Regions from separate parts of the Companilactobacillus bobalius genome, predicted to be linked through region 2. Evidence: riboswitches for the same ligand, from Rfam matches in the RefSeq annotation. Region 2 holds a riboswitch; the other holds the start of a gene.
What was found. A riboswitch is a leader RNA that binds a small molecule or an ion and turns the genes downstream of it on or off. The one in region 2 is predicted to bind lysine.

Region 1 (13,694 bases), on a different contig from region 2:
GTCTGACATCCGGAGTTTTTTTTTACTTGGAGAGTTGTCCGAGTGGTTGAAGGAGCATGATTGGAAATCATGTATACGGGTATTGACCTGTATCAAGGGTTCGAACCCCTTACTCTCCGTCAGGACAAATTCAAAAAATATTATACCAATAGAAAGATCATTATATCAGTTGATGTAATGATCTTTTTGTTTTCTACTAATATTTTTCAATATATTGAATCAACGGGATTGTAAATTATTTTTAAATAAATATATACAAATCGTAGGGATATATGATATACTTATTTTTGTTGATTTATTACGCGCCTATAGCGCAATTGGATAGAGTGTCTGACTACGAATCAGAAGGTTGTAGGTTCGACTCCTACTAGGCGCATAACGAATAAAAAAGACTTATGATATTTTTATCATAAGTCTTTTTTTTTATCCTTTAATACTTTTTACAAAATCTTGATAATCTTTCTCCTCATCGGTATCTTCAATCTTTAAATTATCTAGTTGATTTAAATGTAAATTCTCTTCAGAGATTTCAATGGTATGCGTAAAAGTAGCATTGCCAATTAGATGGATCTTACTTAGTTCTTTGGTTGAATTCAATTCGATATTGGTTTTAACCATACCACCAGGATTATAAACCGTAATGTCTCTGTTGGAATCGAACTGATCTGGATACAATAGGGCAAATACTAAACTTGTCGCTGACATACCGGTTCCGCAGGCATTAGTAAAGCCAACACCACGTTCAAAGGTTTGTACGAATAATTTATTGGTGTCTAATATTTTAGCAAAACTGACATTGACCCCTTCGGGAAAATATTCATTTATGGAATTCAATTTTTGACCAAGATTGTTAAGTGTATCATGTTCGATTTCAGAGACAAAGCTGATAAGATGTGGATTCGGTACAGCAACAGCTGAAAATTTTTCTCCTGACACGAACTCAGGTATTTCGGTATTTACCATTTCGGTAAGATTTTTGTAAGCAAAGGGAAGATCTACCTTATTAAATGAAATAGGAGATATCTCAACGCTGAAAGCAGGTACTCCGGAATAAAAATCGGGGGCCTTTTTGACCGATAAATTAGATTCTAAGGTTTCAATTTTGAAATAATCTAATTGATATTTTTCTGATAGGTAACGACTGACCGTTCGTAATCCGTTACCACACATTTTGGCTTCACTACCGTCGGCGTTGATAACGCGCATTTTACCGAGACAGTCATCGCTGGTGTCAATGACTAAAAGTCCGTCGGCACCGTCTAAAATGTTTTTACAAAGATTAATTGCTAGATTCTTTACTTCATTATCATTTAATTTGTTATCTAGAATTGTTTGGTCCAAGATAAAAAATTGATTCTCTGAACCATGAACTTTTAATAGTTTAACCATGTTTTTGAACCTCACTTAATCAAAAAAAGTTTTATAAATTTGTTGTACAGCATTATCAGCATCTGAAGCACGAGTCCCAATCATGATAGATATACGGGAAGCACCTTGGTTAATCATGTGAATGGCGATATTATTTTGAGTTAGAGAATCAATCACTTTACCGATAGTACCGATATTGTGAGCAATTCCTTCACCGACTACCATGATAATGGCATAGTCATCGATCCACTCTAAGTAATCCGGTTGAAGAGTTTCTTTAACATCACGACAGAGTTTTTGAATAGTATCTTTATCTAGTTTGCTACGATCAAAGATAACAGTTAAATCGTCAATTCCGGAAGGCATATGCTCATAAGAAATATTATATTTATAAAAAATCTTTAAAAGTTTCAGAGTAAAACCAACTTCTTTATTTAAAAGATAACGGTGTAAATAGAGTGCTGAGAATCTTTTAGAGCAAGCAATACCGGTAATTTGATTAGAAGGGTCAAAGATGAATTGTTCAGGAACAATCATTGTTCCATCTGCTTGTGGATTATTAGTATTCTTAATATTTACAGGAACCTGTCCTTTAACAGCCGGAATGATGGCTTCATCTTGAAAAACGGAAAAACCAGCATAAGATAACTCTCTCATTTCACGATAGGACATCTTTTTTATTGCTTGTGGATGATCGACGATGTGATTGTTGGCAACGTAAATTGCATCAACGTCAGTAAAGTTTTCGTATAGATCAGCATTCAATCCGCGGCTAAGAATAGCACCAGTAATATCTGATCCTCCACGGGAGAAGGTATAAATTGAACCATCAGCACTGTATCCGAAGAATCCTGGGAAAACGACTCTTGAGTCTTTGGGCAATTGAAGTCGTTCCAAATTGCTGTAAGTTTCAGATGAAATATCCGCATCGTTGGGTTGACCATGAACTCTGATACCAGCATCTTTAGGATCGATAAAAGTCGCTTTAATATTTTGAGCGTTAAGGACTTGTGTCAATAAGATAGCATTTAAAAATTCACCGTGAGCTTTAAATGCAGCCATTAAATGTTCGTTGTCAGTAAACTTATCTTGAGCCAATTTATCTAGTTTGGATTTTAGAAGTTTGATTACTGAATCATCAAGTTTGAAGTGATCACTGATTTCTTGATATCTGGAAATGATATTATTTTCAATCTTTTGATAGTCATCTTGATTAATGACAGCATTGGCATATTGAATTAATAGATCAGTAACTTTAGTGTCATCAGAAAATCTTTTTCCAGGTGCAGAAGTTACGATAACCTTACGTTCAATATCGTCTTTAATAATCTTAATAACTTTCTCAAATTGTTCTCCAGTGGCCAAGGAACTACCACCAAACTTGATAACTTTCATGAAATACACCCCTAAAATTAAATAGTTTTTAATGATGAGTGTATCATTTTTAGCTGTCATGACAAGAAGAAACACGATAAAGTTAGAAAAAACAGTTATTTTTTAATATTACTTGACGAATAATGAGTATTGTTATAATCTTAATACCAATAAAAGAGGTCGCAATCGACATGAGTAAATGAGGGAGTCACTGTAATGACTTTGAACTCATTGAAAGGGGAAGTTGCCGAAGTGTCAGATTTTACAGGATCTGATGAACTGGGGCGTATTAATAAGAGAATACGAACTGTCGTGATTTAATATCACGTTGAGCTTATGACAAATTTAAGGTGGATCGAAAAGGTCTCTTTGTTATTAAGCAAAGAGATCTTTTTTTGTTTGATAAAGGAGTTTTGAAAATGATTATAGATGAATTAACAAGCAAGAATGGACATTTAATGATTGATGGCGTTGATAGTGTGGAATTAGTTAAAGAATATGGAACGCCACTTTATGTTTTTGATATTTCCAAGGTTCGTAATCAAATAAAAAAATTTAGATCTGCTTTTGAAAAAGAACATTTAAATTATCAAATTAGTTATGCTAGCAAGGCTTTTGCCGTCAAAGCTATTTATCAAGTTATGAAGCAAGAAAATGTGCATGTGGATGTCGTTTCGGGTGGAGAATTGTATACAGCCTTAGCTGCTGGCTTTCCGAGTGACAAGATAAGTTTTCATGGCAACAATAAATCTTTGATGGAATTACAGATGGCGGTAAAAAATCATGTCGGAGTTATCATGTTAGATAATTTTCATGAAATCGAACTTTTACAACAAGTTTTGAAAGAATCTCAAGAGACTATCCAAGTAATGTTACGTTTAACCCCAGGAATCTCAGCTCATACACATAAGTATGATCAGACTGGTCAAACTGATAGTAAGTTTGGATTCGACGTTAAGTCTGGGCAGGCCAAAAAAGCTTTGAAATTAGTTTTGGATAATCCACAGATGAAATTGTTGGGATATCATGCTCATATTGGTTCACAGATTTTTGGTACTGAAGGATTTAAAATGTTGGCTCAAAAGATGATTGAAATTTCTAAAGATTTTCAAAGTGAATTTAATTATTGGCCTCAGGTAATCAATTTAGGTGGTGGTTTTGGGATTAGTTATAACGAAGATGATGATCCTATCACCGCAAGTGATTTTATTTCAGTCATCGGTCAGGAATTAAAACAGGATTGCAAAGAAGTTCCAGAAATTTGGATTGAACCAGGACGTTCAATTGTGGGACCGGCTGGATATACGCTTTATAAAATAGGTTCAAGAAAAGATATTCCTGGATTGGAATCTTATGTATCGGTTGATGGTGGTATGGGTGATAATATTCGTCCAGCTTTGTATCAAGCTAAATACGAAGCAGTCGTAGCTAATAAAATGAATCAAACAGATGTTGAAACGGTCCATATTTCAGGAAAATATTGTGAATCAGGTGATATCTTAATCAAGCATCAAAAACTTCCACAAACGGAAGTTGGGGATGTTTTAGCAGTTCTTGATACTGGAGCTTATGGTTATTCAATGGCTATGAACTACAATCGTAATCCCAGACCGGCAGTTGTTTTTGTTGAAAAAGGACAGGCCAAATTAGTAGTTAAAAGAGAAACTTATGAAGATTTAATTAAACTAGATGGTAATTATTAGGAGAAAAATATGACAAAGATGGACGCAACAGAAATTATCAATTATATAGGAAATGCTAAGAAAGTTACGCCAGTGAAAATTTATTTACAAGGGGATATTTCTCAAATTAATTTTCCGAGGGAGGTTAAAGTTTTTAAAACTAATGATTTAGCAATCATTATTGGTGATTACCAAGTAATTGAACCAATCTTAAAGGATAATCATTTAACTGATTTTTATGCTGAGACAGTGGCACAAAACTCAGCCGTACCAATGTTAGATATTAAGCATATCAATGCCAGAATTGAGCCAGGAGCCATTATTCGTGATCAAGTTGAGATTGGTGCTAATGCGGTAATCATGATGGGAGCAGTGATTAATATCGGTGCTGAGATTGGTGAGAAATCAATGATTGATATGGGAGCCGTTCTTGGCGGCCGTGCAATTGTTGGTAAAAACTCACATATCGGAGCCAATGCGGTTTTAGCGGGAGTGATTGAACCGGCTTCTGCCCAACCAGTTCGAATCGGTGATAATGTTATCGTTGGTGCCAATGCTGTTGTCTTAGAAGGTGTGCAAGTCGGTGATGGTGCTGTTATTGGTGCTGGAGCAGTTGTTACTAAAGACGTAGCACCTAATAGTGTAATGGCCGGTGTACCAGCCAAAGTATTGAAAATCAAAGATCAAAAGACAACTGATAAAACTCAAATTGAGAGTAATCTAAGGGAGTTATAGAGATGACTTTGACTAGTGACGAATTAATTAAGATCAGACGACATTTACATATGATTCCAGAGTTAGCGATGGATGAGCATCAGACACATGATTACGTGAAACAAGTGATTGCAAGTTTTCCTCAGACCGATTTGGAAATTAAAGAGCTACCAGAATTACCAACTGCTCTGTTGGTGTTGGTCAAGGGCAGCAATCCTCAAAGAAATATCGGTTATCGATGTGATATGGATGCCTTACCTGTCGATGAAGTGAATGGATTGAGTTATGCCTCAAAGCATCCACATGTAATGCATGCTTGTGGTCATGATATTCATATGACTGTAGCTTTAGGAATTTTAAATTATTTTAGTATCAATCAACCCAAGGACAATTTGATTTTCTTCTTTCAACCGGCTGAAGAAAGTAAAAGTGGTGGAAAAGTTGCTTATGATATAGGAGCTTTTAGCGGTCAGTTTAAGGTTGATGAATTCTATGGTTTACACGATAATCCACAATTGAAATCAGGCGTTATAGGATGTTGTAACGGTACATTGTTTGCTGGGACAACAGAAGTAAATATCATTATCACTGGTAAAAGCGGTCATGCGGCTTATCCTCATTTAGCCAATGATGCTATAGTAATTGCTGCTAATTTTATTAATCAAGTTCAGACAGTCATTTCTCGCAATATTGATCCTACGAAATGTGGCGTGATAACATTCGGCAAGATGCAAGCTGGAGTAATCCGCAATGTGATTGCTGGACAAGCTCGTTTGGAAGGAACAATTCGTGGTTTAACTCAAGAAATGATTGAATTTATTCGTCAAAGAATAACTGAGATTGCTAGTGGTTTGCAGAAGTCATTCAATTGTCAAATCACGGTGGAATACAACCAAGGTGGTTATTTTCCCGTAGAAAATGACCCACAACTAACAAAGAAATTTATCAAATATATGCAAAACCAACCGTCAGTTGATTTTGTTGAAACTGAGCCTAAAATGACGGGAGAAGATTTTGGATATTTATTAAATAAGATTCCGGGCACAATGTTTTGGCTAGGGGTAGAGAGTTCAGGAGCATTACATTCACATGATTTTCTTCCCAAGGAAGACGCTATTAAAAAAGGTGTCGATGCTATAGTAGGTTTCTTGAATTATCGAATGAATTCGGAGGAAGCATAAATGTTTACAGATGTTGATTTAATGACGGCTATCATTACGCCATTTGATGAAGAATTAAAAATAGATTATAAAGCTTTAAAAAAGTTAACGGAGCATTTGTTAGCAACCGGTTCTAAGGGATTCGTTATTGGAGGAACGACCGGCGAGACACCTACGTTAACGGAAAATGAGAAGTTAGATTTATATCGTAATTTTACGGAAATAGTTGATGGACGTGTACCAATCATTGCTGGAGCTGGTAGTAATAATACTGCTCAAACAATCGATTTTATTAATAAGTTGGCGAAGATTCAAGGTATCGACATGGCATTAGTTGTGGTTCCTTACTACAACAAACCTAATCAACGAGGGATGATAGCTCATTTTGAAGCTATTGCTAAAAACTCTCCTTTACCAATTATGATTTATAACATTCCTGGAAGAACGGGTGTGTTGATGGAGAAGGAAACAGTCGTTAAGTTATCTCAGAACAATAATATTAGTGGAGTTAAGCAGTGTAATACAATGGAGGACTTGGAATACATTGTTGAACATACAACTGATGATTTTAATGTTTATAGTGGTGAAGATGCACAAGCCTTATTTGCCAAGGTAATTGGAGCCAATGGAGTTATTTCGGTAGCTTCACATCTCTACGGTGATGAAATGACTGAAATGTATCAGAAATTGGATGCCGGTGATTATAAGACAGCCGGTAAAATTCAACGTCAATTAACACCCAAAATGGCTGCGTTATTCATGTATTCTTCGCCTTCACCCGTTAAAGCGGCTCTTAATAAATTAGGTTATAAAGTTGGTGGCTGTCGCTTGCCAATTGTGTCGTTGAATGAAGCGGAAAAAGCTGTTTTGTTTGAAAAATTGAATCTTTAGGAGTCTTTTTATGATAAGAGTTATTGTTTCAGGGTTTAATGGATCGATGGGTCAAAAGGCAGTTAGTATGGTTGATCAAAGTAAAGACATGAAATTAGTCGCTGGATTCAATCCAAGTGTGACTGACCTGAATCCACAGACTTATGGTTTAAATGAAGACGTTAAAATTTATAACGAACTTACTGATATTAATGTTGTAGCCGATATTTGGATTGATTTTTCAATACCTAGTGCAGTGTTTGAGAATACTAAATTTGCGATTGAGCATGATATTCGTCCAATTATTGGAACAAGTGGTATGAGTGAAGAGCAGACAGATGAGTTAAAACGTTTGGCTGATAATAAGAACTTAGGCGGAATTATTGCCTCGAACTTTGGTTTATCAGCTGTTTTGATGATGAAATTTGCTCAAGTAGCTGCCAAATATTTTGCTGAATCAGAAATTGTTGAAAAGCATCATGAGGATAAAATTGATGCACCTTCAGGGACAGCCTTAAATACAGCTAGATTGATTTATGAAGCTAGAGGACATGATCAGAAACAACATAGCAGTAAAGATCCACTTGATACTCGTGGCGGGGATTATCACGGTATTAAGATTCATGCACTCAGATTACCAGGTTTTGTTGCAGACGAAGAGGTTATATTTGGTGGAGTTGGCGAAACTTTAACTATATCTCAGAGTACTACTGATCGAGAATCGTTCATGACAGGTGTTAAGCTGGCAATTCACGAAGTGATGAAAAGTAATCATTTAGTTATTGGTTTGGAACAAATTATTTAATATTATTACAAAATAATTAATTAAATGAATACAGTTTGTTATAGAATTAAATTATTATAATTTAAGGAGTGTCATAGAATGCCAGAATTAGATTCAACAGTAAAAAATGTTGTCAACGAAACTATAGAACCAATGGGAATTTCTCAAATTCGGATTTTCGCTGAAAAATTTGCTAAAATCCCTGGATTAATCAAATTAACATTAGGTGAACCTGATTTCAATGTTCCTGAGCACGTTAAAACAGCTGCTATTGAAAGTATTAAAGACAACGATTCCCATTATTCAGCCCAAAAGGGCATCATTGGTTTAAGAGTAGCTATTTCTGATTATTTAAATAAACGTTTTGAAGTCGATTATGACCCTGAAACAGAAATTGTTGTAACAATTGGAGCTACTGAGGCTATCTTTGATTCTTTAGCAGCCATTATTAATCCTGGTGATAAGGTATTGATTCCTACACCAACCTTTGCGCTTTATATACCAATTGTAAAAATTCTAGGAGGAATTCCAGTTCAAGTGAATACCACTGATGATGGTTTCCGTTTAACTGGTAAAAAATTACGTGAGGTTATCGCCAAGGAAGGAGCCGATGAAGTAAAAGCTTTAATCTTGAATTTCCCTGGTAATCCAACCGGTTTTGTTTATTCCAAAGATGAACTACAAGAAATTGTTGATGTCGTTAAAGATAAGGAAATGTATGTTATTTCGGATGAGATCTATGCTGAATTGACATATGGAGAAAAGCATATTTCTCTAGCTAAGTTAATGCCTGGAAAAACTATTTTGATCAATGGCTTATCTAAATCACATGCTATGACGGGTTATCGAATCGGTTATATTGCAGCTCCTAAGGGCTTCGTTACGAATGCTGCAAAAATGCATGCCTTCGTTGTAACGGCTCCTTCCAATCCGGCCCAATATGCTGCTAAGGAAGCCTTGACGAATGGAATTGATGACCCTATTCCAATGAAAAAGATTTATCAAGAACGTCGTGATTATATTGTTGATCAATTAAATGATATTGGTTATAAAACAAACTTGCCTGAAGGTGCATTTTATACTTTCTCGAAAATTCCGGCTGAATTTAATTTAACCGCAATTGAATTTGCCAATAAGTTGGCTGAAGAAGGAAAAGTTGGTGTAACGCCAGGGACAGCTTTTGGTGAAGGTGGCGAAGGTCACTTTAGAATGTCATACGCATCTTCAATGGATGATATTAAAGAAGCTATGAAACGATTAAGAATTTTTACGGAGAATTTAAAAAATTGATTTAAGGGATGAAGATTTATGAGTGATGGATATACAGTAGCAATTTTAGGTGCCACAGGTGCCGTCGGAACACGTTTAATTCAACAATTAGAGCAATCAACTATTCCGGTTAATAAGATAAAATTATTAGCGTCATATCGTTCTGCAGGTAAGAAATTACAATTTAAGGGACAGGACGTAACGGTTGAGGAAGCCAAACCGGAATCATTTGAGGGTGTTGATATTGTTTTAGCATCAGCTGGTGGATCAGTATCTAAAAAATTATTACCTGAGGCTGTAAAACGTGGTGCTGTTTGTGTAGATAATACTAGTGCTTTTCGAATGGAAGAGGATGTTCCTTTGGTCGTTCCTGAGGTAAATGAAGCTGCACTTTATAATCATCATGGGATTATTGCTAATCCAAATTGTTCAACTATTCAAATGATGGTGGCACTAGAACCAATTAGAAAAGCTTTTGGTTTAAAACAAATTATTGTTTCAACTTATCAAGCTGCTAGTGGTGCCGGTCAAAGCGCTTTGAATGAATTATATTCAGAGGCACAAGATTATTTGGATGGTAAGGATATGCATGCCGATATTTTTCCTACAAAAGGTGACGAAAAACACTATCCATTGGCCTTCAATCTTTTACCACAAATTGACGTTTTAGAGGATAATTTATACTCTCATGAAGAGTGGAAAATGATTCATGAGACTAAGAAAATTATGCTTGGCGATATGGACTCACCCGAGATCAAAGTCACAGCTACTTGCGTCAGAGTACCGGTTCCAATTAGTCATGGTGAATCAATTTATATCGAAGTTGAGGATAAGTCTGCTACAACTGAAAAGATTCAAGAGTTGATCAGACAAGCACAAGGAGCAGTTTTGGAAGATGATCCTAAACATCAAATTTATCCACAACCAATCAACGCGGTAGGTAAGCGTGATACTTATGTTGGACGTATTCGTCCAGATTTGGAAAATGAAGGTGCCTTCAATATGTGGGTTGTTTCTGATAATCTTTTAAAGGGTGCAGCTTGGAATACAGTACAAATTGCTGAACGTTTAGTTGCCGATAATTTAGTCCATAATTAGTTAATTTAAAATGGAATGCAGATTTTAGGCTGTGTTCCATTTTTTTTTGGATATTTCTGTTAAAATATTCAAAGACAATTAATATTAGGGTGAGAAAATAATGAAACGAATAACGAACGTTTTTAACGAAGGTGTTTTGGACCTATTGGCCAATGCTGGAGTTGCGATACCGTATTTTTTTTGTTTAACTTTGTACAATCAGAATAAAAATATATTTGTCTATGCATTGCCGTTCTTAATGTTATATACATTTAGAGCTTTGGGAATGTTATTGACTACCTTTATTACACTACCAGCTTCAACTATGCTTGCTATGTCCAGTCTTTTTGGAGTCATAGGATCATTGTGTATTTTAGGTGCAGGTAATCCTGTCTTTGGAATAATTGGGGGAATTCTATTAGGATTGGCTTCAAGTTGGATCTGGCCGTACTATTTAACAGTTAGATCGCGAGGCAAAATGGATAAAGAGTTCAAGTTTAATCGGATGCATACATTATCGGTTATTTTGACTTTAATATTATTGGTTGTTGTTCAATTGATTGCAACCCAAACTAAGATGTTAAGTTTATCCTTTGTCTTACTAGCTTTTCTATTCTTCGCTGCCATGGTAGGTGGGATGAACATTACTCATCGTTTGACCTTTTACCAAGGAATTGAAACTAAACAGAAATTTCGTGTTAATTCACTATTTAGCCTAATTGTTTTAGCTAGTTTAGTTATGCTAGTCTTCATCATTCGTTATACTAGGTTAAAGGCTGTTTCTCAGACATTTGATCTGATCATCAGTATAGTGGCAATTATGCTATTTCTTTTCTTGGCATATTATCAAATTGACATCCATAAAAAGATTTTTCCCGTAAGCTTAGTAGCTATTAATCGTGGAGTAATCATGAACTACGTTATGCTTTACGCGGTGTTTGATAGTACCGTTAGATTTGGATTTAATTCTTTAATGCTGATTTATGCGATTTATTTAATTGGTTTTGAATTGGGGCCTGTCATTCTAAAGAAATATCAATCATTTAGATATCCATTACTTCTAATTGGTTTAGTATTATCGCTATTTAACTTTACTTATTTTGTCGGGTTATTTCTCTGTGCTATCTTTGTGGGAACTGATAATCGTATTTTAAATGATGCTCTTTATAATCATCCTGATTTGGATTCTGAAAGAGCCTTCTTAATCAAATATCAACTTTCCTGTATAGGTAACGTGTCACAACAATTAGTTTATATGACGACTATTTACTTTATTAGTTATTTTGCAAAAATAAATGCATTAGGGTTCTTTAATAATCACGTAACTGATGGCCCAACTAATTCAGTTTTGTATGGAGTACACATCTTCATAACCGCAGTTGTCTTTATTTATGCAGCAACTACGTTTTACTTTGCACATGAAAAAGAATAATAAATTTATAAAAGGTCTACCTAGTATCTAGGTAGGCCTTTTGAGATGCATTGTCATAACGCCGTTATGATAAATGATGATGAAATTTATAGTATGATAAACGAATCTAAATGAGAATGATTCTAAATTATGTCCCTAAATACTATTTTTATAATTTGTAAAATTGTATAATTATGTTAATGAAAAGTATTTCAAGGGAGGACGTGATTTTATGAATTCCGATAAAATTAAATTATATGCAACACTGGCAATTGGTGTTATTGCGGCAGTATTGGAATTTATCTTTCATTTGCCTAGCTATGCCCAATTGATAATCAGTATTTTAGGCTTATTGTTGGCTTTAATCATGTTTATCGATATGGTAAAGGTAATAAAATCGGGTAACTTCGGAATTGATTTATTAGCGATTACTGCAATTGTAGCGACAATTGTATTGGGCCAATACTGGGCTGGATGGATTGTTCTACTAATGCTCACAGGTGGAGATTCCTTAGAGGAGTATGCGGCCAATAAAGCAAAAAGTGAATTGAAATCACTCTTAGATAATACTCCTTCACAAGCACACTTGATTGTTGATCAAACAGTTAAGGATATTGATATTGATGATGTTAAAATCGGTGATGAGTTACTGATTCGTCCTAAAGAGCAAGTTCCAGTTGATGGAGTAGTGTTTGACGGGACTTCGGAAGTGGATGAATCATCTTTGACTGGTGAATCAGTTCCTGTAACGATTGGTAAAGATTCACATGTTATGTCTGGTTCGATCAATGGAGAGAATCCTTTTAAAATTAAAGCCGAAAAAGTGGCTGCTGACTCGGAGTATCAAGCCATTGTTAAGTTAGTTAAAGAATCTGAAACACATCCAGCACACTTTGTTAGATTGGCTGATCGTTATGCAGTTCCTTTTACATTGATTGCTTATGTAATTGCGGGGATTGCATGGTACATTTCTAAAGATCCGATTAGAATTGCTCAAGTCCTAGTAGTGGCATCACCGTGTCCATTGATTTTGGCTGCACCGATTGCTTTTGTTTCTGGAATGAGTCGGACAAGTAGAAATGGAATTATCGTTAAGTCAGGAACGGCCCTAGAAAAATTGAATTCTGCTAGAACAGTGGCTTTTGATAAAACAGGTACCATTACTGAGGGAAGATTAATTGTTAATGGTTTCAAATCAGTCAATGGTTTCGGCAAAGATCAAGTTATGGTCTATGCTGCATCTTTGGAACAGAATTCAAGTCATGTTATGGCTAAGGCTATTGTCGACTTTACTTTAAAGCATAATTTGGAATTATTACCGGTAACGGATTTGAAAGAAACAACGGCTGAAGGAATTGTGGGTAAGATTGGTGATATTGAAGTTAAGGTTGGTCAAGCTGAGTTTGTAACTGATGAAAAAGTAGATTCCGTGAGTGGATCAGGTGTTTATGTCTCAATAGATGGAGACTACGCAGGTGTGTACAGCTTGTTGGATCAAATTAGACCAGAAGCTAAAACAACGATTCAAGGATTAAAAGATTTTGGCATTAGTAATATTTTAATGATTTCAGGAGACAAAAAAGAGGCAACCGAATTGGTTGCTTCAGAAGTGGGTATTACAAAGGCATTCCCATCTAGTTTGCCAGCTGATAAGGTAAAGATTATTAGAAGTTTAGGTAAAGAGTATCATCCTACTGTAATGGTTGGGGATGGTGTTAATGACGCTCCTGCCTTAGCTTTAGCCGATGTCGGAATAGCAATGGGGTACAAAGGAGCTAATGCCGCCAGTGAGTCAGCTGATGCGGTCATTTTGCAAGATGATCTTAGCAAAGTAACGACAGCTGTTAAAATAGCCCACGATACGATGAAGGTTGCTAAAGAAGCAGTATTAATCGGAATTTTCATTTGTGTCGCTTTAATGATAGTAGCTGGATTTGGTTTAATTCCAACCATTATTGGGGCAATGCTTCAAGAAGTAGTCGATA
Region 2 (17,635 bases):
ACTTTTGATGAGAGGTTTTTATATGAAAAAAAGAACGAGAACTAGAAAAAGTCTCACAGTCAAAAAGCGAATAGTCGGTTTCTTCGCAATTGCCGTTATTTTGTTAGGTGTGGTTGGTGGATTCAGTATTAACAAAGTTATTGCTGAATCTGACAGCACGGCAGGGAATGACGCTGCAGCACCAGTTGCGGTACTCGCTAAGACGTCTGATAGTAGTACTTCAGGCGCAGGCGGTGCAGCAACTAATGCTAACGTCTTAGTTGGTGATAATACTGGAACAAGTACCGGTAGCCAAACACAAGCTAAAGATACTGACTATACACCGTCAGTCAACGTCAACAACATGTCAACATACCCACAAACCGGGGATGCGCATGATACCGGATTAGTCATTTTAGGCTTTACTATTTTGATTGGTCTATTCGCTTTTTATGGATTGAAGTTCCGGAAAAGCTTCCAATCTTTACACGTTTCAAAGGTAACAAATTGATTCAATTCTGATAAATATCTTTTACAAATTATGAGATGTACGGTTCGTAAAATTTGGTATTATCTAATTGTAATCAAGAAAGACAAAAACAAAAAATAATTTTCTATATCAGGGAGGATATATCATGAAATTATCTAAGAGTGTTTTAGCAGGATCATTAGCAACAGCAGGAATCGTTTTAGGAGCAATTGCACCAACAATCACAGCACAAGCTGCTACATCTTCAGGTGCTACAGCTGCTGATGGAACTGTTTCATACAAAGCTGGTACAGATGTTGGACCACTTGGTGGCAGTGATAGTAAATTAGCAATTGCATATGATGAAACTACAGATGGAAAGACTACAGCTGTTGGTGAAGCATCAGCTCAATCAAATGCTAATGTTAAAGTTCAATCAGGTCTTTTGACATTAGATTCTGTTCCTGATTTTGGATTTGGTAATGCTGCCATTGGCACAACAGTTGCTTTGGATAGCAACAATCGTGATGACAGTGCTACAGATAGTCAAGATAAAGGTGTATTAACAGTAACTGATTCACGTACTGACGCACCTGGATTCACAGTTGATGCTGCTATTACAAACTTCTTTGCCGGTAGTGATGACAAGACAGGTCAACCATTTGTTTTGAATCTACAAAAGACACAATTGAAGAATGATAAGGGTGGCGATGTTTCAGCCGATGGTCCTAGATATACTACAGGTATCAATATTGCCGGTGCAGCTAATAAAGCCGGAAGTGCTGATTCAACAGCTCCAGAAGCTTCAACTATGATTGACTTGGATAAGGGTACATATACAGATGGTCCTATCAATGCTTCATTTACACCAACTGACAAGAACACATACTTGAACTTAGCTACAGATACTCCAGCAACAAGTGGCAAAGATGGTGTTCAATCATACAATGCTACAATTACATGGACATTGAAGACAAAATCTACTGTTACAGCATAGTGAGTATTTAAAATATAAATGTTAAAATGTTAACCACTACTACAATAGTAGTGGTTTTTATTTTATAATATAAACGACTTATGCATTGATTTTAAAAAGGGAGGTTCAAGTTTTGAAACCAAAAGTTAGATTCTTGTTTCTAATTTCATTTATTTTTACTATGATAACAGGATTATTCGGTGCTACTAATGTTAGGGCCGCAACCTCTGGTGACTATACGATTAAACCAGGTGGCGAAAGTAATGATGTCGTAAATATTGATAATGGATCGTATATGGTAACGGGTAAACCTGGTCAAACTGCACAATTGAAATTGATGGTTGTTAATAAGGCCAGTGATACACGTAATTTTATTTATTATGCAGCAACTGCCTATACTAATAATAATGGTACTTTATCGTATGATGATACGAATGTAAAAGATCCATCTCTTAAAATTCAAACTAAAGACGCGTTATCTCCAAAAAAATCAATATTTAAAGTTCCAGGCAATACAACAGCCACAATTACTTTAAACGTGACTGTTCCTAAGAAAAAATTTGCAGGTACTTTAATGGGTGGTGTAACAATTGCTCCATATAAAGAGAAGGCTAAAGGAAGCGTCTCAGATAATGGTACTTTGATTAAAAATAAGTTTAGTTATTCTATACCTGTGCAAATTCATCAAACTGGCCAACCTAAAGTACAACCTAAGTATTCAGTTAGAACGGTAAAACCTGGTTTGGTACAGACATTTAAGGGTAGAAAACAAGGCGTTTTAGCCAATGTTCATAACTCTACTAATTCATATGCAGGTACACTTTCTGCTAAGGCTGTTGTCACTAAAAAAGGTGATAAAAGCTTTAAGATAACTCAGAATTATAGTTCACAAGATATTGCTTCAACTACTAATTATGATTTGAGTATTCCGTGGGGTAAAAAAACTCTTCAATCGGGTAATTATCATTTGAAGTTAACTTATAAAACAGATGGTGGTTTGAAGAGTTGGGTTTTAAATAAAGACTTTGCAATCACAAATAACGATGCTGCTAAGTATAATAAATTAGCTGGTATCAAGCCTAATTATCTATGGTTGTACATCCTATTAGGCATTCTTGCTTTGGCAATTATCCTAGGATTAGGTATTTACTTAGGTAAGAGAAACAATAACAAGAACAACAACGGTGGAGATGGCAATCAACCTACAAGACGTCGTCGTCGTTAATATTCTTTGATAAATAATTAAATATTGAGCTGTTCCAAGACTTGGAACGGCTTTTTTAGTATTATTAGAGGTGAAGTAATTATCAGGGGCAGAACAATGAATAAAAAAATAATCTATTTTCTATCAATGGTATTCTTTGCCTTTATAGGCTTTATAACGTTTAACAACACTGTCGTGAAGGCCGATATTAGTAATGTTACAGTGACTCCCTTAATTGAGGATGCTAATAGTGATGTTACTGATAGGTTTGATATTGTTGGCAAACCGAATGCTACACGTACAGTTAAGATTTCTATTGGTAATTTCAGTATTAATAAACTACGTTTGAGAATTGTACCAACAAATGCAACAACTTCCATGGATGGTAAAATCGTCTATACAGACAAGGTTCGTGCAGGTCAGTATGGTTTGAAATATGCTTTTGCCGATATGACCAAGCCACAGACCTTAGTTTTGGAGCCGAATAAGACTAAAGATGTGACTTTTAAAATTAAATTGCCATCTGATAAGATAGAAGGATTAGTTATGGGTGGATTTAACATCTATGATGCAGCTAGGGATGGTGCCAAAGGTAATGCCAATGTTGCAGTCTGGATAACGGGCAACAATAAAGCTGTTGGTGGTATTATCAGTTTACATAATTTGGCTTTGGACGTAATTAGTCGAAAACCGCATATTATTATCAATTTGCAAAATAAAGAACCTGGTCAGATGAAGAATGTTATCGTTCATATGACTGTAAAACGTAAGAGTTGGTTGGATCGTTTCAATTTGGGACCTAAGGAAATGGTTGCCGATACGACGTATAATAAAGTTGCACCTAATTCAGCTATTCCGGTTGATTTTGATCAGAATCAGACACCAATTCAAGCGGGTGAATATGTTGTTAAGGGTGCGGCCCGAAGTGGAAAAGCTACTTGGACTTTCCATAAGACATATAAAATTACGCAAGATCAGGCGAATGATATCAACAAACGTTGTAAAGGCTTGATCTATAACAAGACCACAACTTATATTTTGATTGTCTGTGTCTTAGTATCATTGATTTTCCTTATTTTCTGGGCCATTTGGTATTCAGGTAGGAGTTAAAAATATGAAAAAACGAATAATATTATTTTTCTCAACATTGTTGATGTTATTAATTGCCTTTTTACCAGCAACAACGGTGAAGGCAGCACCAGACAAATCTTATGCTATTCAAGCAATTTTACCTGACAATCAAATTGACAAGAATGAATCATATTTTGATTTGAAGGTAACTCCTAAGAAGGAACAAACTTTAAAAGTTTTAATTGCGAATACTGGTACGAAACCAATTACAGTTACTGCTGAGGTTAACAATGCTTATACAGCTGACTCAGGTGTGATTGGCTATGATAAATACAATACTAAATTGTATAAGTCTAAGCTTCCTTCATTGACTTCATTAGTTGATGGTTCAAGGAAACAAGTTGTTAAGTTGGATACTGGTGAGAATAAGACGGTTGAATTCAAAGTTAAATCTCCAGATTCAGAATACGCCGGAATTATTCTTGGTGGAGTCACGACCACAGCGTCAGTCAGTCCTACTAAGTCAAAAAATATCAATATCAAGAATCAAGTGCGTTACGTTAAGGGTGTTGTTCTACGTTCAAAAGACGATGGAGTAATGCCTAGTATGCATTTAACTTCAGCTGCTCCAAGGGCTGTGGCGGGTTCAACTGGTATTTCTTATATGTTAGATAACACAGCTCCGATTAACATTAATAAAGTTAAATTGACTGCTCACATCAAACATAATGGTAAGACGATTAAGTACAACGCTGACAATTTGCAAATTGCGCCTAATTCACAATTCAATTACTTTATTCCGATTAGTAAGTTGACATCGGGAACTTATAAAGCACATATTACTTTGAAAAATGATTCTGGATTTTCTCAATCATTTGATAAAAATATATCGGTTCAACAAAAAGAAGTCGATAGTGTTAAAGATGCCATCAATCCTAAGCAGGAAAGTAATAATAAGCAGTGGATTGGTATCATCATTGGAATTATTGTTTTAATCGTAATTGTTGTTTGGATGTACTTGTACTATTCACAACGTAATAAGAACGGTAAAGGACCTAAAGGTCGTAGTGGATTGAGATTTGGTGGAAAACCAAAGAATGATCCTAATAAGACTACTAGATCTGGTAATACAAGATCATCTCGTCATAAGAAATAAGCTACCGATACCTCAAGCAAATAATGCTTGAGGTATTTTTTTATTCTTTTAATTAAGGTGGAGATATTATTTTATTGAGAATATAATAAGCTTGATGAGTAGGCTGAAGGAGGGCGTTAATTTGAAGACTAAAAATCTTTGGCAGAATGTTCTATTATTTTTTGCCAGTATTATGATTGTTCTTTTTAGTGCAACGACAGTTAAAGCTGATGATACGCCAACTGGGCTAAGTAATGATGATGTCTTGGGATATACACCGAATGGTTCTATCATAGGTAGACCAGCAAAAGATGGTATTTTTACTAAACCATCCAGTTTGATCAATGGTGGAACGAATGCAGCCGCTGTTGTTAATAATACTTTGAGTAATACGGTTTACATGACTTTTTGGAGTAGTAAAAATAATAATGGGATTTTATGGTCAAATGAGAAGAATAAGATGGATGTCACTAAGAATGCTTATTTTTCATTTTGGATAAAAACTCCTGTAGACACTGCTAGTGGTGGTGGATTAGCATTCGTTATGCAAAACGATCCTAATGGCACTAATGCTTTGTCGACTTTGAATGGCAATGCGACGGCACCAATGGAAACATTAGGTGTTTGGGCAGCGGATCAGAATACATCCCATTTGGCGAACGCTATTCAAAATAGTTGGGCACTAGAATTTGATAATTATCCTAACGTCAGTGGGAACGTGAATGATGCTTTTGACAAAGATTCGAGTTTGGATAGTACTCAATTAGTCAGTGACAAGGTTCACATTGCTTCGGGATATCCTGATGATGAGCAATCTTATTCACCACTGAGTAATGGGGCTTATTCATTGATTCATCAGTCACCAATTTATCGGACGATTGGTACAAATAGCGGTTGGCATCATGTTTCGATTCTATATAATCCGAATAATGATGGTAAGACGGCCAATATTACTTATAAATTCAATGATAAAAATATTGATGGTACACCTAACACTAATACTGGAGTAGATTCTGCTACAAATCCAATCGAGGCAGATAAAACGGTCGAAATCGACTTGAGTAAATTTAATTTAGGCAGTGATAAAAAGGTTACTTGGGGTTTTGTTGGTGCTGGTAATACGGGAGCAAGTGAATCTCAGTTGATTTATGAACAATTATCTTCATTGGCTGATGTTTCAGTTGATGCTAAAATCTTCGACTCTACTCAAAATGATCGCGAATTGACTTCTAATTATAAAGAAATCAATGCTGGCGATAATCTGAAGTTACAGTACGATTTGAAATACAATGGTGGACAAGAAGATGTTGGTAAAATCAAAACGACAATTGATGTGCCCAAAAACGTTACTTTAAATTATGGTGCTTCAATTAAATTTGCTAATGGCAATACGGAGAATATTTCTAATTCAGAAATTGACACAGCTAATAAGACTGGTGTTTTGACCCACACAATCAGTTTGGTTACGAACGTGTTGAATACGACTAATAATCAGGCTACGCTTACTTTAACTGGTACCACGCCAACAACGGTTGCTGACAATACGAAGGTAGCATCTAGTCATGTTCATTTTGCCAGTGATACTTATATTGGTGATGCAATGGCAACTGATTTTGTTATCCGTAATCCTAAAATCAAAACTCTAAATTTGGATGCTAGTTTGTCATCAACTGAGATTTCAACTATTACTAGTACCAATTTGAAGGGTTCACTTACTTATGCTGATGGTAGTGCCTTTGAAAGTGAGGGAGCTCTTTTAAATGTGACAGTTGATGGTAAAAATTTGAGTCAAATGGCAGTCACGGCTACTGATGACAATAAGAAGATTGATTTTTCACTTCCGTTTTATGGTAGTTCTGACGCCGGAACTGACTTACCTGAACAAGAGATTCTAGGCCCAGGTACACACACGATAACAATTTCAGCCAATGATCACTACAATAATAAATCAGAGACGAAGACCTTTACGGTGACAGTTGATGCGCAATCGTTGAAACTTGATTTAGGTGATGGTAACTTTTCATTTGCTAATATCCAATCATATTATTCTGGAGATGTACGTCGAAATGACGATTGGCAGGTCAATGTGATTGCTCAGGATTCATCGTGGTCTCTGTCAGCCAGTGGTACTTCTTTAGTGAACGACGATAGTGAGACTTTTGATGGTGAAATGTTTTATCGGGATGCCCAAGGTGAGGTAGCTGATTTGAATTCACCAACACTTATTAGTAATTCAGAAATTGAAAAGTCGGAGACGGGTACCTTTGATGTGACTAAGGGCTGGTCGAAAAATACTGGAATCTTGTTGCATTCAGATGGTGATCTAGTTTCTAGTGGAAAATATACAGGAACAATTAGTTGGACTTTGAATAACTCAATTTAGGTTAAAAATGATTCATTTTATGAAATAAAAGCTTTTATAAAGGTCGTCAATTGAAAAAACTCGGTAATTTATTACCGAGTTTTTTCAATATTTTGGACGACCATTATTATATTTTTTAATTGTTAATTAACACATTCTATTACAATTTTTTAGATGCATTTCCTAATGTGCTCATAAAATAGTTTGAAGACCAAAGATGGCCACTCCATAATTGTGATTTTGTTTCCGGGTATTTCTTGAGCCGTTCTCTAACCGATATTCTTTTTAGATTTTTTACGGTATTTGTTGGTGTTTTATCCGGTAAAAGAAAGCTGAAAGCACCAGTCTTCAGGCCACTAATAAAGATTTGTTTGAGGCATATAGGGGTTTCTTTAGTAAAAAGCGTAAGTTTCCTCGTTTCAAGAGCAAGAAGTTTCCCAAACAAAGTTATCAATCTAAGTTCGTAAATAACAACGTTGAGATCATTGATAACTCTTATATAAAACTTCCTAAACTTGGAGTAATGAAATATAAGAACAAGAAATCAATTCCTAGTATCATCAAGTACGTTACGATTCGTAAGTCATCTACTAGCAAGTATTATGCTGTTTTAACGGTTGATGAAGAACCAGAGCAATTACCTAAGACTAATAAATCAGTTGGAATTGATATGGTGTTTCTGATCTAGTCATTTGTTCAAACGGTAGAAAATATAAGGCTATACGGTTTGATAAAAAATTAGCTAAAAAGAAACACCATTGGGAAAAACGATTAGCTAGAAGACGTACTCAGGCTTTGAGGGACATTCAATACAAGAAAAAATTTGGATTGAGTGACCCAAAAACTTTAGAACAGTACAGTAATTATATAAAGGCTAAGCTCATGGTAGCTAAATACAGTGAAAAAATAGCTAATCAAAGGAAAGACTATCTTCATAAGATAACTCGTGAATTAGTTGAAAATAATGACATGATTGTAATTGAAGATTTGAAAACCAAAAATCTTCTTAAGAATCATAAATTATCACGTGTTATTGCCAACCAATCATGGAGTGCATTAAGACTAATGCTTGAATACAAGTGTGAATGGTATGGTAAAAAACTTTTGATAGTTAATCCATTCAAAACTAGTCAAATTTGTTCTAACTGTGGTTATGACGATGGTAAACACGGATTAAACATTCGAGAATGGGATTGTCCAAATTGTAGTATTCACCATGATAGAGATGTCAATGCAAGTAAAAACATATTAAATATTGGCTTGGAACAAGCCTTAGTAACCTCTACTGACTAGTTGAAATACTAGTTGGCAAGTATGGAATGTTCCTAGAAGCTCGGTATTTTAGTACCGACGTAGTTCACAGTGAAGGCGGCTTGATTATGAAAAAACATTTTCAAACGAAGACAGTTGATGATATTTCTGATGATTGGACAAATAATTCAGGTCTATTATTGGAGAATGATACTAGTAAAGAAAATGAGGCTGGTCAATATACTGGTACTTTAAATTGGACAGCAATTAATTCATTGTAAAAAAATAGACGGACTCGTTATGAGTTCGTCTATTTCTTTACAAAACTTTTTTCTTTTTATTTGTGGTGATTTTATTTTTAAGTTTTTTGACGTAGATTTGATTCAATTGAATCAATAACCAGATATAGTCTGGCCTAGTGGAGGAAATATCCCAGGGAATGACTTTAAGATTTCCTGGATACTTCTTTTTCTCGATATCCAATGGTAAGACATCCAATGAAGTGATTAAGACGTCGACATCATCGTAAACGTTACTTGGAACTACTTCAACGAATTCGAGATTACGAACTGTTCTTAAAGCAACCTCAGCGGCCTGATTACCTGGGTCAATTAAGACTTTAACACGGATGAAATCTTCTTCACGAATTGTTGAAATATAACTTGGCAAGATTTGATATAAATCTTTTGAAATTAATTCAGCCGCATTATAAATGCCCGGAAATTCATTTTGATCAACATTTGAGAAGAAGGTATAAACGTCTTTGTACAAGTCAGTATATGATTGTTCATTACCCTCAGCGTACATTGTATCGAGATGCATCAAGGAATATGGCGCCATGATGTAATAGAAAACAATATCACGGGTGACATAAGTCATGATGTGCTTCAAAGTCTTTTGATTATGATAAACAGTCATATCATCGTGATAATGCTCTTTAAGAAAATCTATAAAGTGATAAACGAGCGCGTAGAACTTCGGATTAATACGAGCATTAGTATTGATTGGTTGTTCAAAGGCGGTGTCACTAGGTTGAAAGGCTGTCTTTCTAAAGAGATTGATCAGCTTATTTTCATTATGTAAGGCATCTAGTGGCACAATTGGATAATCATCGTGAGTTAAAATCTCTTCACCTAGTTGTTGATTATCGAAGACAACGTTGTAATATGGCAAATCTTCAATATAATTTCGTTTGATCAAACGAATTCTGGAGATTGCCAAGAAATACTTCAGTTGAAAATGTACGATTGGATTGTCAAAAGTTATTCCCGCTTTGGCAATAATTTGATCGATTGAGTTCTCTTGAATAAGGCTAAATGGCCATTCTTGAGCATGGTAAGTATACCAATAGACATAATAAGCCATCCATCGGATATTTTTCTCATTACCCTTGATCTCAAGGGTTGAATTGGAAATTTTAAGTCCAAAGTTTTTAAGGAAGGCTCTGAATTTGGACATTCGACGATTGAGAGTTGATTTACTAGTAAAGTGTTCGTTACTGAAACTCTCAAATGATGGATTAGCACTGGTCAGGCCATAATTAAAGGCCTGAAAAACTACCGAGTTCTTAACTAAGTATAGGCGGTAAGTATCAATGAAAATTTTACTAAAGTCGATTGACTCAATCTTAGTGTCACTAGGATCGATATCAGGGGCGACATCGGCAAAATCTTCTAGCAGTGCTTGGAAAATGTTATATGTTTTTTGGTACGTAAATTGTAATCTACTACTAATATTACTCAAGTTTACTTCACGAGGAGGTAGCGACTTAATAACAGTTAGCATTCGATATTTCTCTACGTCTTGCTTAACTAAGAAAATTTGCTCCAACATGTTTGTTTCCCCCGGCAATGTTAAATTGTTAATTTAAAAAGATTAATAAATATAAGAAACACTACTTGCTACTATCTTAACATTTATTTATAATATTTTGTAATCAGATAGAGGCGCAATTTTTATTAGTCGTGTTTTGGAGTACGATAGGGTACCTTGAAAAAACATTAAAGGAAAAGTTGCCGAAATCATTTTATCCCTACTTGATAAAGTTGATTGGGCTATTACTTAATAGGTGGTAGACTGTCGTACGTTCAGAGAATGAGTTTCTTATTTTTTGAAAAACGTTGAGCTATTGATTATTGGGATAATTATAATCCTTATTGTCAGTAGTTCCTCTGATAATAGGGACTTTTTTTATGTCCAAATAAAAGGGGAATGAAAGATGGAAAATAATGATGTGAGTCGGTCGTTAAAGACTCGTCATCTATCAATGATTGCGTTAGGAGGTTCGATTGGAACTGGATTATTTGTTGCCAGTGGTTCTTCAATCTCAACCGCAGGACCTGGAGGAGCTCTGATAGCTTATGCGGCTATCGGTATCATGGTCTATTTCTTGATGACAAGTTTGGGAGAAATGGCAACTTATATGCCGGTCTCCGGTTCCTTTGCAACTTACGCAACTAAATTTATCGATCCAGCCTTTGGCTTTGCTTTAGGTTGGAATTATTGGTTTAACTGGGCTATTACCTTAGCGGTAGACTTATCAACTATTTCATTGGTTGTTAAGTATTGGTTCCCAAGTTGGACATCATGGAAAATAAGTTTAACTTTTATGATTGTTTTACTAGTAATTAATTTTATTTCAGTTGGATCATTTGGTGAAACTGAATATTGGTTATCATCAATTAAAGTTATTGCTGTAATCATCTTCTTGATTGTTGGTATCTTGAGTATTTTAGGTATTCTAGGCAATCAAAATTTTGTTGGTTTAACTAACTACACTTACAAGAAAGCACCATTTGTTGGTGGAATACCGGCAATTCTGAGTGTATTCGTTGTAGCTGGTTTTTCGTTCCAGGGTACCGAGTTGATCGGAATTACCGCAGGTGAATCTGCTACACCCGAGAAGAGTATACCTAAGGCTATCAAGCAAGTCTTCTGGAGAATCTTGTTATTCTACATATTGTCAATCGCCGTTATCGGTGCCTTGATTCCTTATACAAGTCCTAACTTATTAGGATCAGGAGCTGGCGATATTGCTATCAGTCCATTTACTATTGTCTTCAAAAAAGTTGGTATTCCACTAGCTGCTGGAGTAATGAATGCCGTTATTTTAACATCAGTTATTTCTGCTGCTAATTCAGGATTATATGCTGCCAGCCGTATGCTCTGGTCAATGAGTAAACAAGGCATGGCACCAAAGGCTTTCCAAAGAACCAATGGTCGAGGCGTTCCCGTATTTTCACTATTATTAACAGCTTTAGTTGGAGCCATCGCCTTGTTTACAAGTTTGTATGGTGATTCATTCTATGAATTGTTAGTTGCCGCATCAGGACTAACCGGATTCATTGCATGGTTAGGAATAGCCTTTTCACATTACCGTTTCAGAAAAGCATACTTGTATAAAGGCTATGATCTAGATGATCTTCGTTATAAAGCAAAGTGGTTCCCATTTGGACCAATTTTAGCCATTGTTTTAGGAATTATTATTATCTTAGGACAAGACGTAAGATCAATGGTAGATTTCAATATCGGAAGATTATTGATTAGTTATAGTGGATTGATTATTTTGTTCGTATGTTGGCTTTACTACAAGATTAGATATAAGACTAAGTTTTTGAAACTAGAAGATATCGATGTAAAACATGAACAAAAACACAACCGCTATTGATATTTAAGTTAGTTTAAATTATTATTAGAAATGAATATAACGCTAAGAGAGTGCCTACTCATAAACCTTTCAGAGAAGCGATGGTTGGTGAAAATCGCAAAGGCTTTTATTCCAGCATTCTGGCAACGGGTAATGCCGTTCGGGTTGATCCGATAAAGTCTGAAAGTGCAGTGTATTTGCGTACACTGAAACTGGGTGGTACCGCGAATGGTCGATTCGTCCCTTTATTGGGATGAATCGGCCTTTTTTTGTAGAGAGCGGAGCAGGGGCGTTCAGCTCCCGAGGATTAAGACTACTTATCTCAGTCGGTAGCGAAGCGCCGGCAGAGATAAGTTGACTTAACCGGAAGGAGTTGTCCCTGCGAAGCTCGTTTCCACTATAAAAAATAGAACAATGGTTATCAAAAAAAATTTCACCCCAAACCAAAAAAGAGTACAAACTCTCTCAAGCCAAAAATCAAAAAGGAGAATCTCAATGTTAGATATCAAATTGATTAGAAAAGATCCAGAATGGATCAAGAACAAGTTAGCATCACGTGGAGTAACTAGTGATGAAATTGATGAATTGCTTGGCTATGACAGCAAACGTCGTGAATTATTAGTTAAGAGTGAAACCCTTAAAGAAAAGAGAAACACTGTTTCTCAAGGTATCGCTACTAAGAAACGTAATAAAGAAGATGCCAGTGACGAAATTGCTGCTATGAAGCAAGTTGGTTCAGACATTAAGGACTTGGATGCTGAGCTTGAAGAAACAGAAGGAAAAATGAACTATATCTTAGTTCGTCTACCTAATATTCCTGATGATTCAGTTCCTGTTGGACCTGATGAAAGTACTAACGTTGAAATCCGTAAAGTCGGTGCTATTCCTAAGGAAGGTTTCAAACCTCGTCATCACTGGGATATCGGTGAAGAACTAGGAATCTTAGACTTTGAACAAGCTACTAAAGTTGCTGGTTCACGTTTTGTTTACTACATTGGCATGGGTGCTAGACTTGAACGTGCTGTTTACAACTTTATGTTGGATCAACACCAAAAGGAAGGCTATACAGAAGTTATCCCTCCATACTTGGTAAACAACGATGCCATGTTTGGTACAAGTCAATTCCCTAAGTTTACTGAAGACGTTTATACAGTTATGGTTGATGAAAACCCACTAACTTTGATTCCTACAGCTGAAGTACCTTTGACAAACTACTTTGCCGGTAAGATTTTGAATGAAAAAGACTTACCTAAGTACGTTACAGCTCTAACACCTTGTTTCCGTTCAGAAGCAGGTAGTGCTGGTCGTGATACTCGTGGTTTGATCCGTATGCACCAATTCAATAAAGTTGAAATGGTTAAGGTTACAAAACCAGAAGAATCATACAATGAACTAGAAAAATTGACAGCTAATGCTGAAAATATTTTGAAACAATTAGGACTACCATATCACGTTATCGTACTTTCAAGTGGGGATGCCAGTTTCAGTTCAGCTAAGACATACGATCTTGAAGTTTGGATGCCTGCTCAAGACAAGTATCGTGAAGTTTCAAGTTGTTCAAACTGTCTTGACTTCCAAGCTCGTCGTGCTCATATCCGTTACCGTGACGAAAATGGTAAGACAAAGTTGGCACATACTTTGAATGGTTCAGGACTTGCTGCAGGTCGTACCGTAGCTGCTATCCTTGAAAATTACCAAAATGAAGATGGATCAGTTACAATTCCTGACGTATTGGTACCATACATGGGTGGAATTACAAAAATTACTAAAGAAAATGCCAAATAAGTATTGACTCAATCCCAATAGATTGATAAGATTTAATAGTTCTGTTAAAGAGCTATTGAATTATTCCGGATTAGCTCAGTTGGTAGAGCATCTGACTGTTAATCAGGGTGTCGTCAGTTCGAGTCTGACATCCGGAGTTATAAATACTTAGGAAATCCTAGGTGTCTTCAATAGAAATACATCTAGTTCATTTGAATTAGATGTATTTTTTTTATAGGATTTCTTTTTCTTGCCGTGTTAGCTCAGTTGGTAGAGCATCGGTATCGTAAACCGGCGGTCACAGGTTCGACTCCTGCACACGGCATAATAAGAATGTCAGTTAAAAAAGAAGAGCCTTTGAATACTGTTAGATCAGCATTCAAGGCTTTTTTTTATTTGTAAAAATCCAAGAATGTCAGAGAAAATCAAATGACTTTGCACGAAAGTTTGCACGGCTGATAACTTTTTCGATTTTAAATTTGTCGTGCAAATTTTTAACAATTCATATGTATGCCTTTTCAAAGAAGATTATTTTACAAATCAAAGAATATCAAAAAAATGTTATAAATTTCCCTAAGCTATATAAATTTACTCGCATTAATTATATAATGACTGTATTAGATAATGAATTGAGAAATACCTCCCAGGGGAAACACAGACGTGTTTCTCCATTTTTTTGATAAAAAATAAACAAAAAAGCTAACCTGAAGAGGTTAGCTCATGAAATTGAAGTCGACAATTAAATCTATATTGTTGGCTTTTTTTATTCAACTTTATTTAAAGCATTTTGAACGGCTTCTTTAATGGCTTTACTTGAAGCTGAAGCACCAGAAACGGTATCGACATCGACAGAATTCTTAGCGACGATTTCTTTTGGAAGTTCTTCAACAGCTTTCAAACCGTAGTCGTCGGATTCACTTTGTTTCAAAACTTCGATATCTTGAATATTTTTGTCGTCATCAACTGTGACACGGACAACGATTTCGTTACCCATACCGGCAGTTGATTTACCGATATATTGATTATCATTTGTTTCGAAATGTTCTTCGGCAATATCGGAACCGAGTCCTTCTTCATGGATGCTGGCTGAAGTTTGAGCATCAACATTTGTGGTAGTAGCTTCAGATTTTACACTAGCAGCATTTTCACCAGCAATCTTACCAAAGATTAAATTCTCGGCTAAATGCTACCACCGTTGTATTGACGTCCCATCAAACTACCTAATTCACCGGCAGCATAAAGATGAGGGATTACTTGATCATCGTTGTCGACCACTTCGGCATGAGAGTTGTGAACTGGACCACCTTGAGTATTCAATAGACCTTGCACCATTGCTAGAGCATAATAAGGACCATCGTCAAAAGCAGTCAAGGTTTCAGGATCACGATTGAAAGCATAGTCACGTTTTTGTTCGGCAAAGTAATTGAAGTCTGTAATAGTTTTTTGCAACTTATCAACATCGACATCCAAAACTTTGGCCAAACTTTCAAGATTGTCAGCTTTAACGACAGCTTTCAAAAATTCTGGGTAAGGAGCATTTTTATCGTTAGATAATTCATCGTACTTCTTTTGATCAAAGACGACGTAGGGATGACGTTGAGCTAGAGGGATTCTCCAGTTGCCGTGGTCTTGAATGTGACCGTGTCTGTGGATTTCATTTTCATCGAAGTAACGAGTTCCATCGTCACCGACAACAATCAAGCTGCCTTGATGGAAAGCGGGCCAGTCAAATGGCAAAAATTGTGAACGTTGGCCTTTGGCAGGTTTAGGTGTCAACCCATGGAAGATACCGTATGATTCATAATTGTTCATGTTGTAAAGTTGAGCACCGACCTCGCTAGCCATTTTGACGCCAATACCTTTGTTGTAGAGAGAACCAATGGGATTCAAGCTAGTTTCGCCTAAGTAGTTTTCAATCATTTTAGGATTGTTTTCAAAACCACCAGTTGCCATTACAACACCATTATTGGCTTTAACGTTTAATAATTTACCGTCACGTTCAATTTGAACTCCGACAATTGCCTTAGTTTCTGGATTTTGAATTAAGTGCTTTGCAGGTGTTTGATAAAGGACATCAATTTTATCAGCACGGTCGAGAACTTGTTGACGTAAATTCTTCCATAAAGCTGAATCGGCCACACCTTCATGGACAGCAACTAGTTCATGGGTAGCTTGACCTCTAAATTCGGGATATTCGTGAGCCATAAAGTATAAAGCTTTGGAAACAGGTGATTCTGGATGTTGACCCATAACAAAAGGTTTTACACCCAAATATTTTTCTAGATAATCAGGAATTTTGTACAATCCCTGAATGAAAGTTTCCATTAAATCTTGATCATAAGCCAATGGGTAGGCCAAATCTTGATAATATTTTCTCAAATCATCAAGGTTGTCACCTGAAGAAATAACTTGTCCGGCGTAGCGAGTATTGCCACCTTCATGACCCTCGGGAGCTGAATCAGTAATTAAGACCTTAGCATTGTTGTCGGCCGCAAATCTTGCAGCAGTAGCACCAGCACCACCAAAGCCTAAGACGATTACATCATAAGTAGCATTCCAATTTAGTTTTGAATCCTCAAACATATCATTCACTCCATTTCCGTAAGGTGTTATGGTTAATATAACTCTAAATTGTGACATTGTGAACGTTTTATAAATCTGGAATTGAAATCGAGGATGAAAATGAGTTTAGTTAATAAGAAGTATTATGCCCTAGGAACCTTGATCAATCTGACCGTTGCGACTCCAGCCGGAGAGGAAGAGTTGGATGCAGCTTACGAGTTGATTAAAAATTTTGAAGATAAATTGACCGTCAATCGTGATCAATCTGAAGTTATGTCCATCAATTATTCAGCTGGAATCAAACCAGTAGCGGTACCAACTGACACTTACGATTTAATCAAACGTGCAGTATTAGTTAGTCGTCAGCATTTAGGTTTCAATGTTGCGATTGGACCATTGGTTAAGTTGTGGAAAATAGGTTTCAAAGGTGCTAACAAACCCAGTGATGCCGATATTAAAGAACGTTTACGTATCATTGACCCTGAAAGGATCAAATTGGACGATGAACAGCAAACTGTCTTTTTGGAAGAAAAGGGTATGGAAATTGACCTAGGTGGAATTGCTAAAGGCTATATTGCTGATAAAATCAAAGCCCTGTGGTTAAGTATGAATGTTGAAACGGGCATTATCGATTTGGGTGGTAATGTACTTTTAGTCGGTCCCAGTGTTCATGAAGATAAGATGTGGAATATCGGTGTCCAAAATCCAGTAGAAAAGCGGGATGTGTCGTTAGGTGTTTTGCATACTACGGCCAAGTCAATTGGAACGTCAGGTATTTATGAACGTAAACTAGTTATTGATGGTCATGAATATCATCATATGTTCGATTCCAAAACGGGCTATCCTATCAAAAATAATCTTGCCAGCGTGACGATTGTTAGTGATAAATCAATTGATGGAGAGATTTGGTCAACCGTTGGTTTCTATCAAGGTATCGAAAAAGGATTGACTTTGATTGAAAGCCAACCTGGTGTTGAAGCTATTTTCATCACGAAAGATTTGGAATATCAGACAACTAGTGGACTACGTGACAAGTTTTTTAAAATATAACAATTATATATCATAACAATTCCAAAATTGTGTTGATTTATATTGTGAACGAATTTACAATGAACATGTAAGATAATTATAAATAAGGTGATTGCTAATATGAATAAATTTATTGCAATAGTGGGATCTAATTCCAATAAGTCAACTAATCGTGAATTATTGAAGT

Region 1: linked by a shared signal. The riboswitch ahead of lysA (diaminopimelate decarboxylase) and the one ahead of LKACC16343_RS05330 (amino acid permease) in region 2 are both predicted to bind lysine.

What each region holds. Positions count from the first base shown of each region.
Region 1 is NZ_MYFM01000008.1:323-14,016, forward strand. Features, by position in the region: tRNA gene LKACC16343_RS11775 (tRNA-Asn) at 1-15, shown strand, start outside; tRNA gene LKACC16343_RS11780 (tRNA-Ser) at 29-119, shown strand; tRNA gene LKACC16343_RS11785 (tRNA-Arg) at 303-376, shown strand; gene dapF (diaminopimelate epimerase) at 424-1,389, opposite strand; gene LKACC16343_RS11795 (aspartate kinase) at 1,405-2,763, opposite strand; lysine riboswitch at 2,909-3,086, shown strand; gene lysA (diaminopimelate decarboxylase) at 3,162-4,445, shown strand; gene dapD (2,3,4,5-tetrahydropyridine-2,6-dicarboxylate N-acetyltransferase) at 4,455-5,159, shown strand; gene LKACC16343_RS11810 (N-acetyldiaminopimelate deacetylase) at 5,162-6,319, shown strand; gene dapA (4-hydroxy-tetrahydrodipicolinate synthase) at 6,320-7,189, shown strand; gene dapB (4-hydroxy-tetrahydrodipicolinate reductase) at 7,200-7,973, shown strand; gene LKACC16343_RS11825 (aminotransferase class I/II-fold pyridoxal phosphate-dependent enzyme) at 8,052-9,242, shown strand; gene LKACC16343_RS11830 (aspartate-semialdehyde dehydrogenase) at 9,261-10,319, shown strand; gene LKACC16343_RS11835 (hypothetical protein) at 10,420-11,730, shown strand; gene LKACC16343_RS11840 (heavy metal translocating P-type ATPase) at 11,942-13,694, shown strand, end outside.
Region 2 is NZ_MYFM01000003.1:28,250-45,884, forward strand. Features, by position in the region: gene LKACC16343_RS05285 (LPXTG cell wall anchor domain-containing protein) at 23-490, shown strand; gene LKACC16343_RS05290 (WxL domain-containing protein) at 615-1,445, shown strand; gene LKACC16343_RS05295 (DUF3324 domain-containing protein) at 1,558-2,649, shown strand; gene LKACC16343_RS05300 (WxL protein peptidoglycan domain-containing protein) at 2,746-3,738, shown strand; gene LKACC16343_RS05305 (DUF916 domain-containing protein) at 3,743-4,855, shown strand; gene LKACC16343_RS05310 (L-type lectin family protein) at 4,977-7,217, shown strand; gene LKACC16343_RS05315 (transposase) at 7,357-7,650, opposite strand; gene LKACC16343_RS14510 (hypothetical protein) at 7,720-7,884, shown strand; gene LKACC16343_RS14515 (RNA-guided endonuclease TnpB family protein) at 7,917-8,489, shown strand; gene LKACC16343_RS14290 (hypothetical protein) at 8,576-8,728, shown strand; gene LKACC16343_RS05325 (helix-turn-helix domain-containing protein) at 8,766-10,280, opposite strand; lysine riboswitch at 10,381-10,583, shown strand; gene LKACC16343_RS05330 (amino acid permease) at 10,666-12,114, shown strand; gene serS (serine--tRNA ligase) at 12,589-13,878, shown strand; tRNA gene LKACC16343_RS05340 (tRNA-Asn) at 13,943-14,015, shown strand; tRNA gene LKACC16343_RS05345 (tRNA-Thr) at 14,110-14,182, shown strand; partial or broken gene LKACC16343_RS05350 (FAD-binding protein) at 14,621-16,440, opposite strand; gene LKACC16343_RS05355 (FAD:protein FMN transferase) at 16,540-17,469, shown strand; gene LKACC16343_RS05360 (NADPH-dependent FMN reductase) at 17,569-17,635, shown strand, end outside.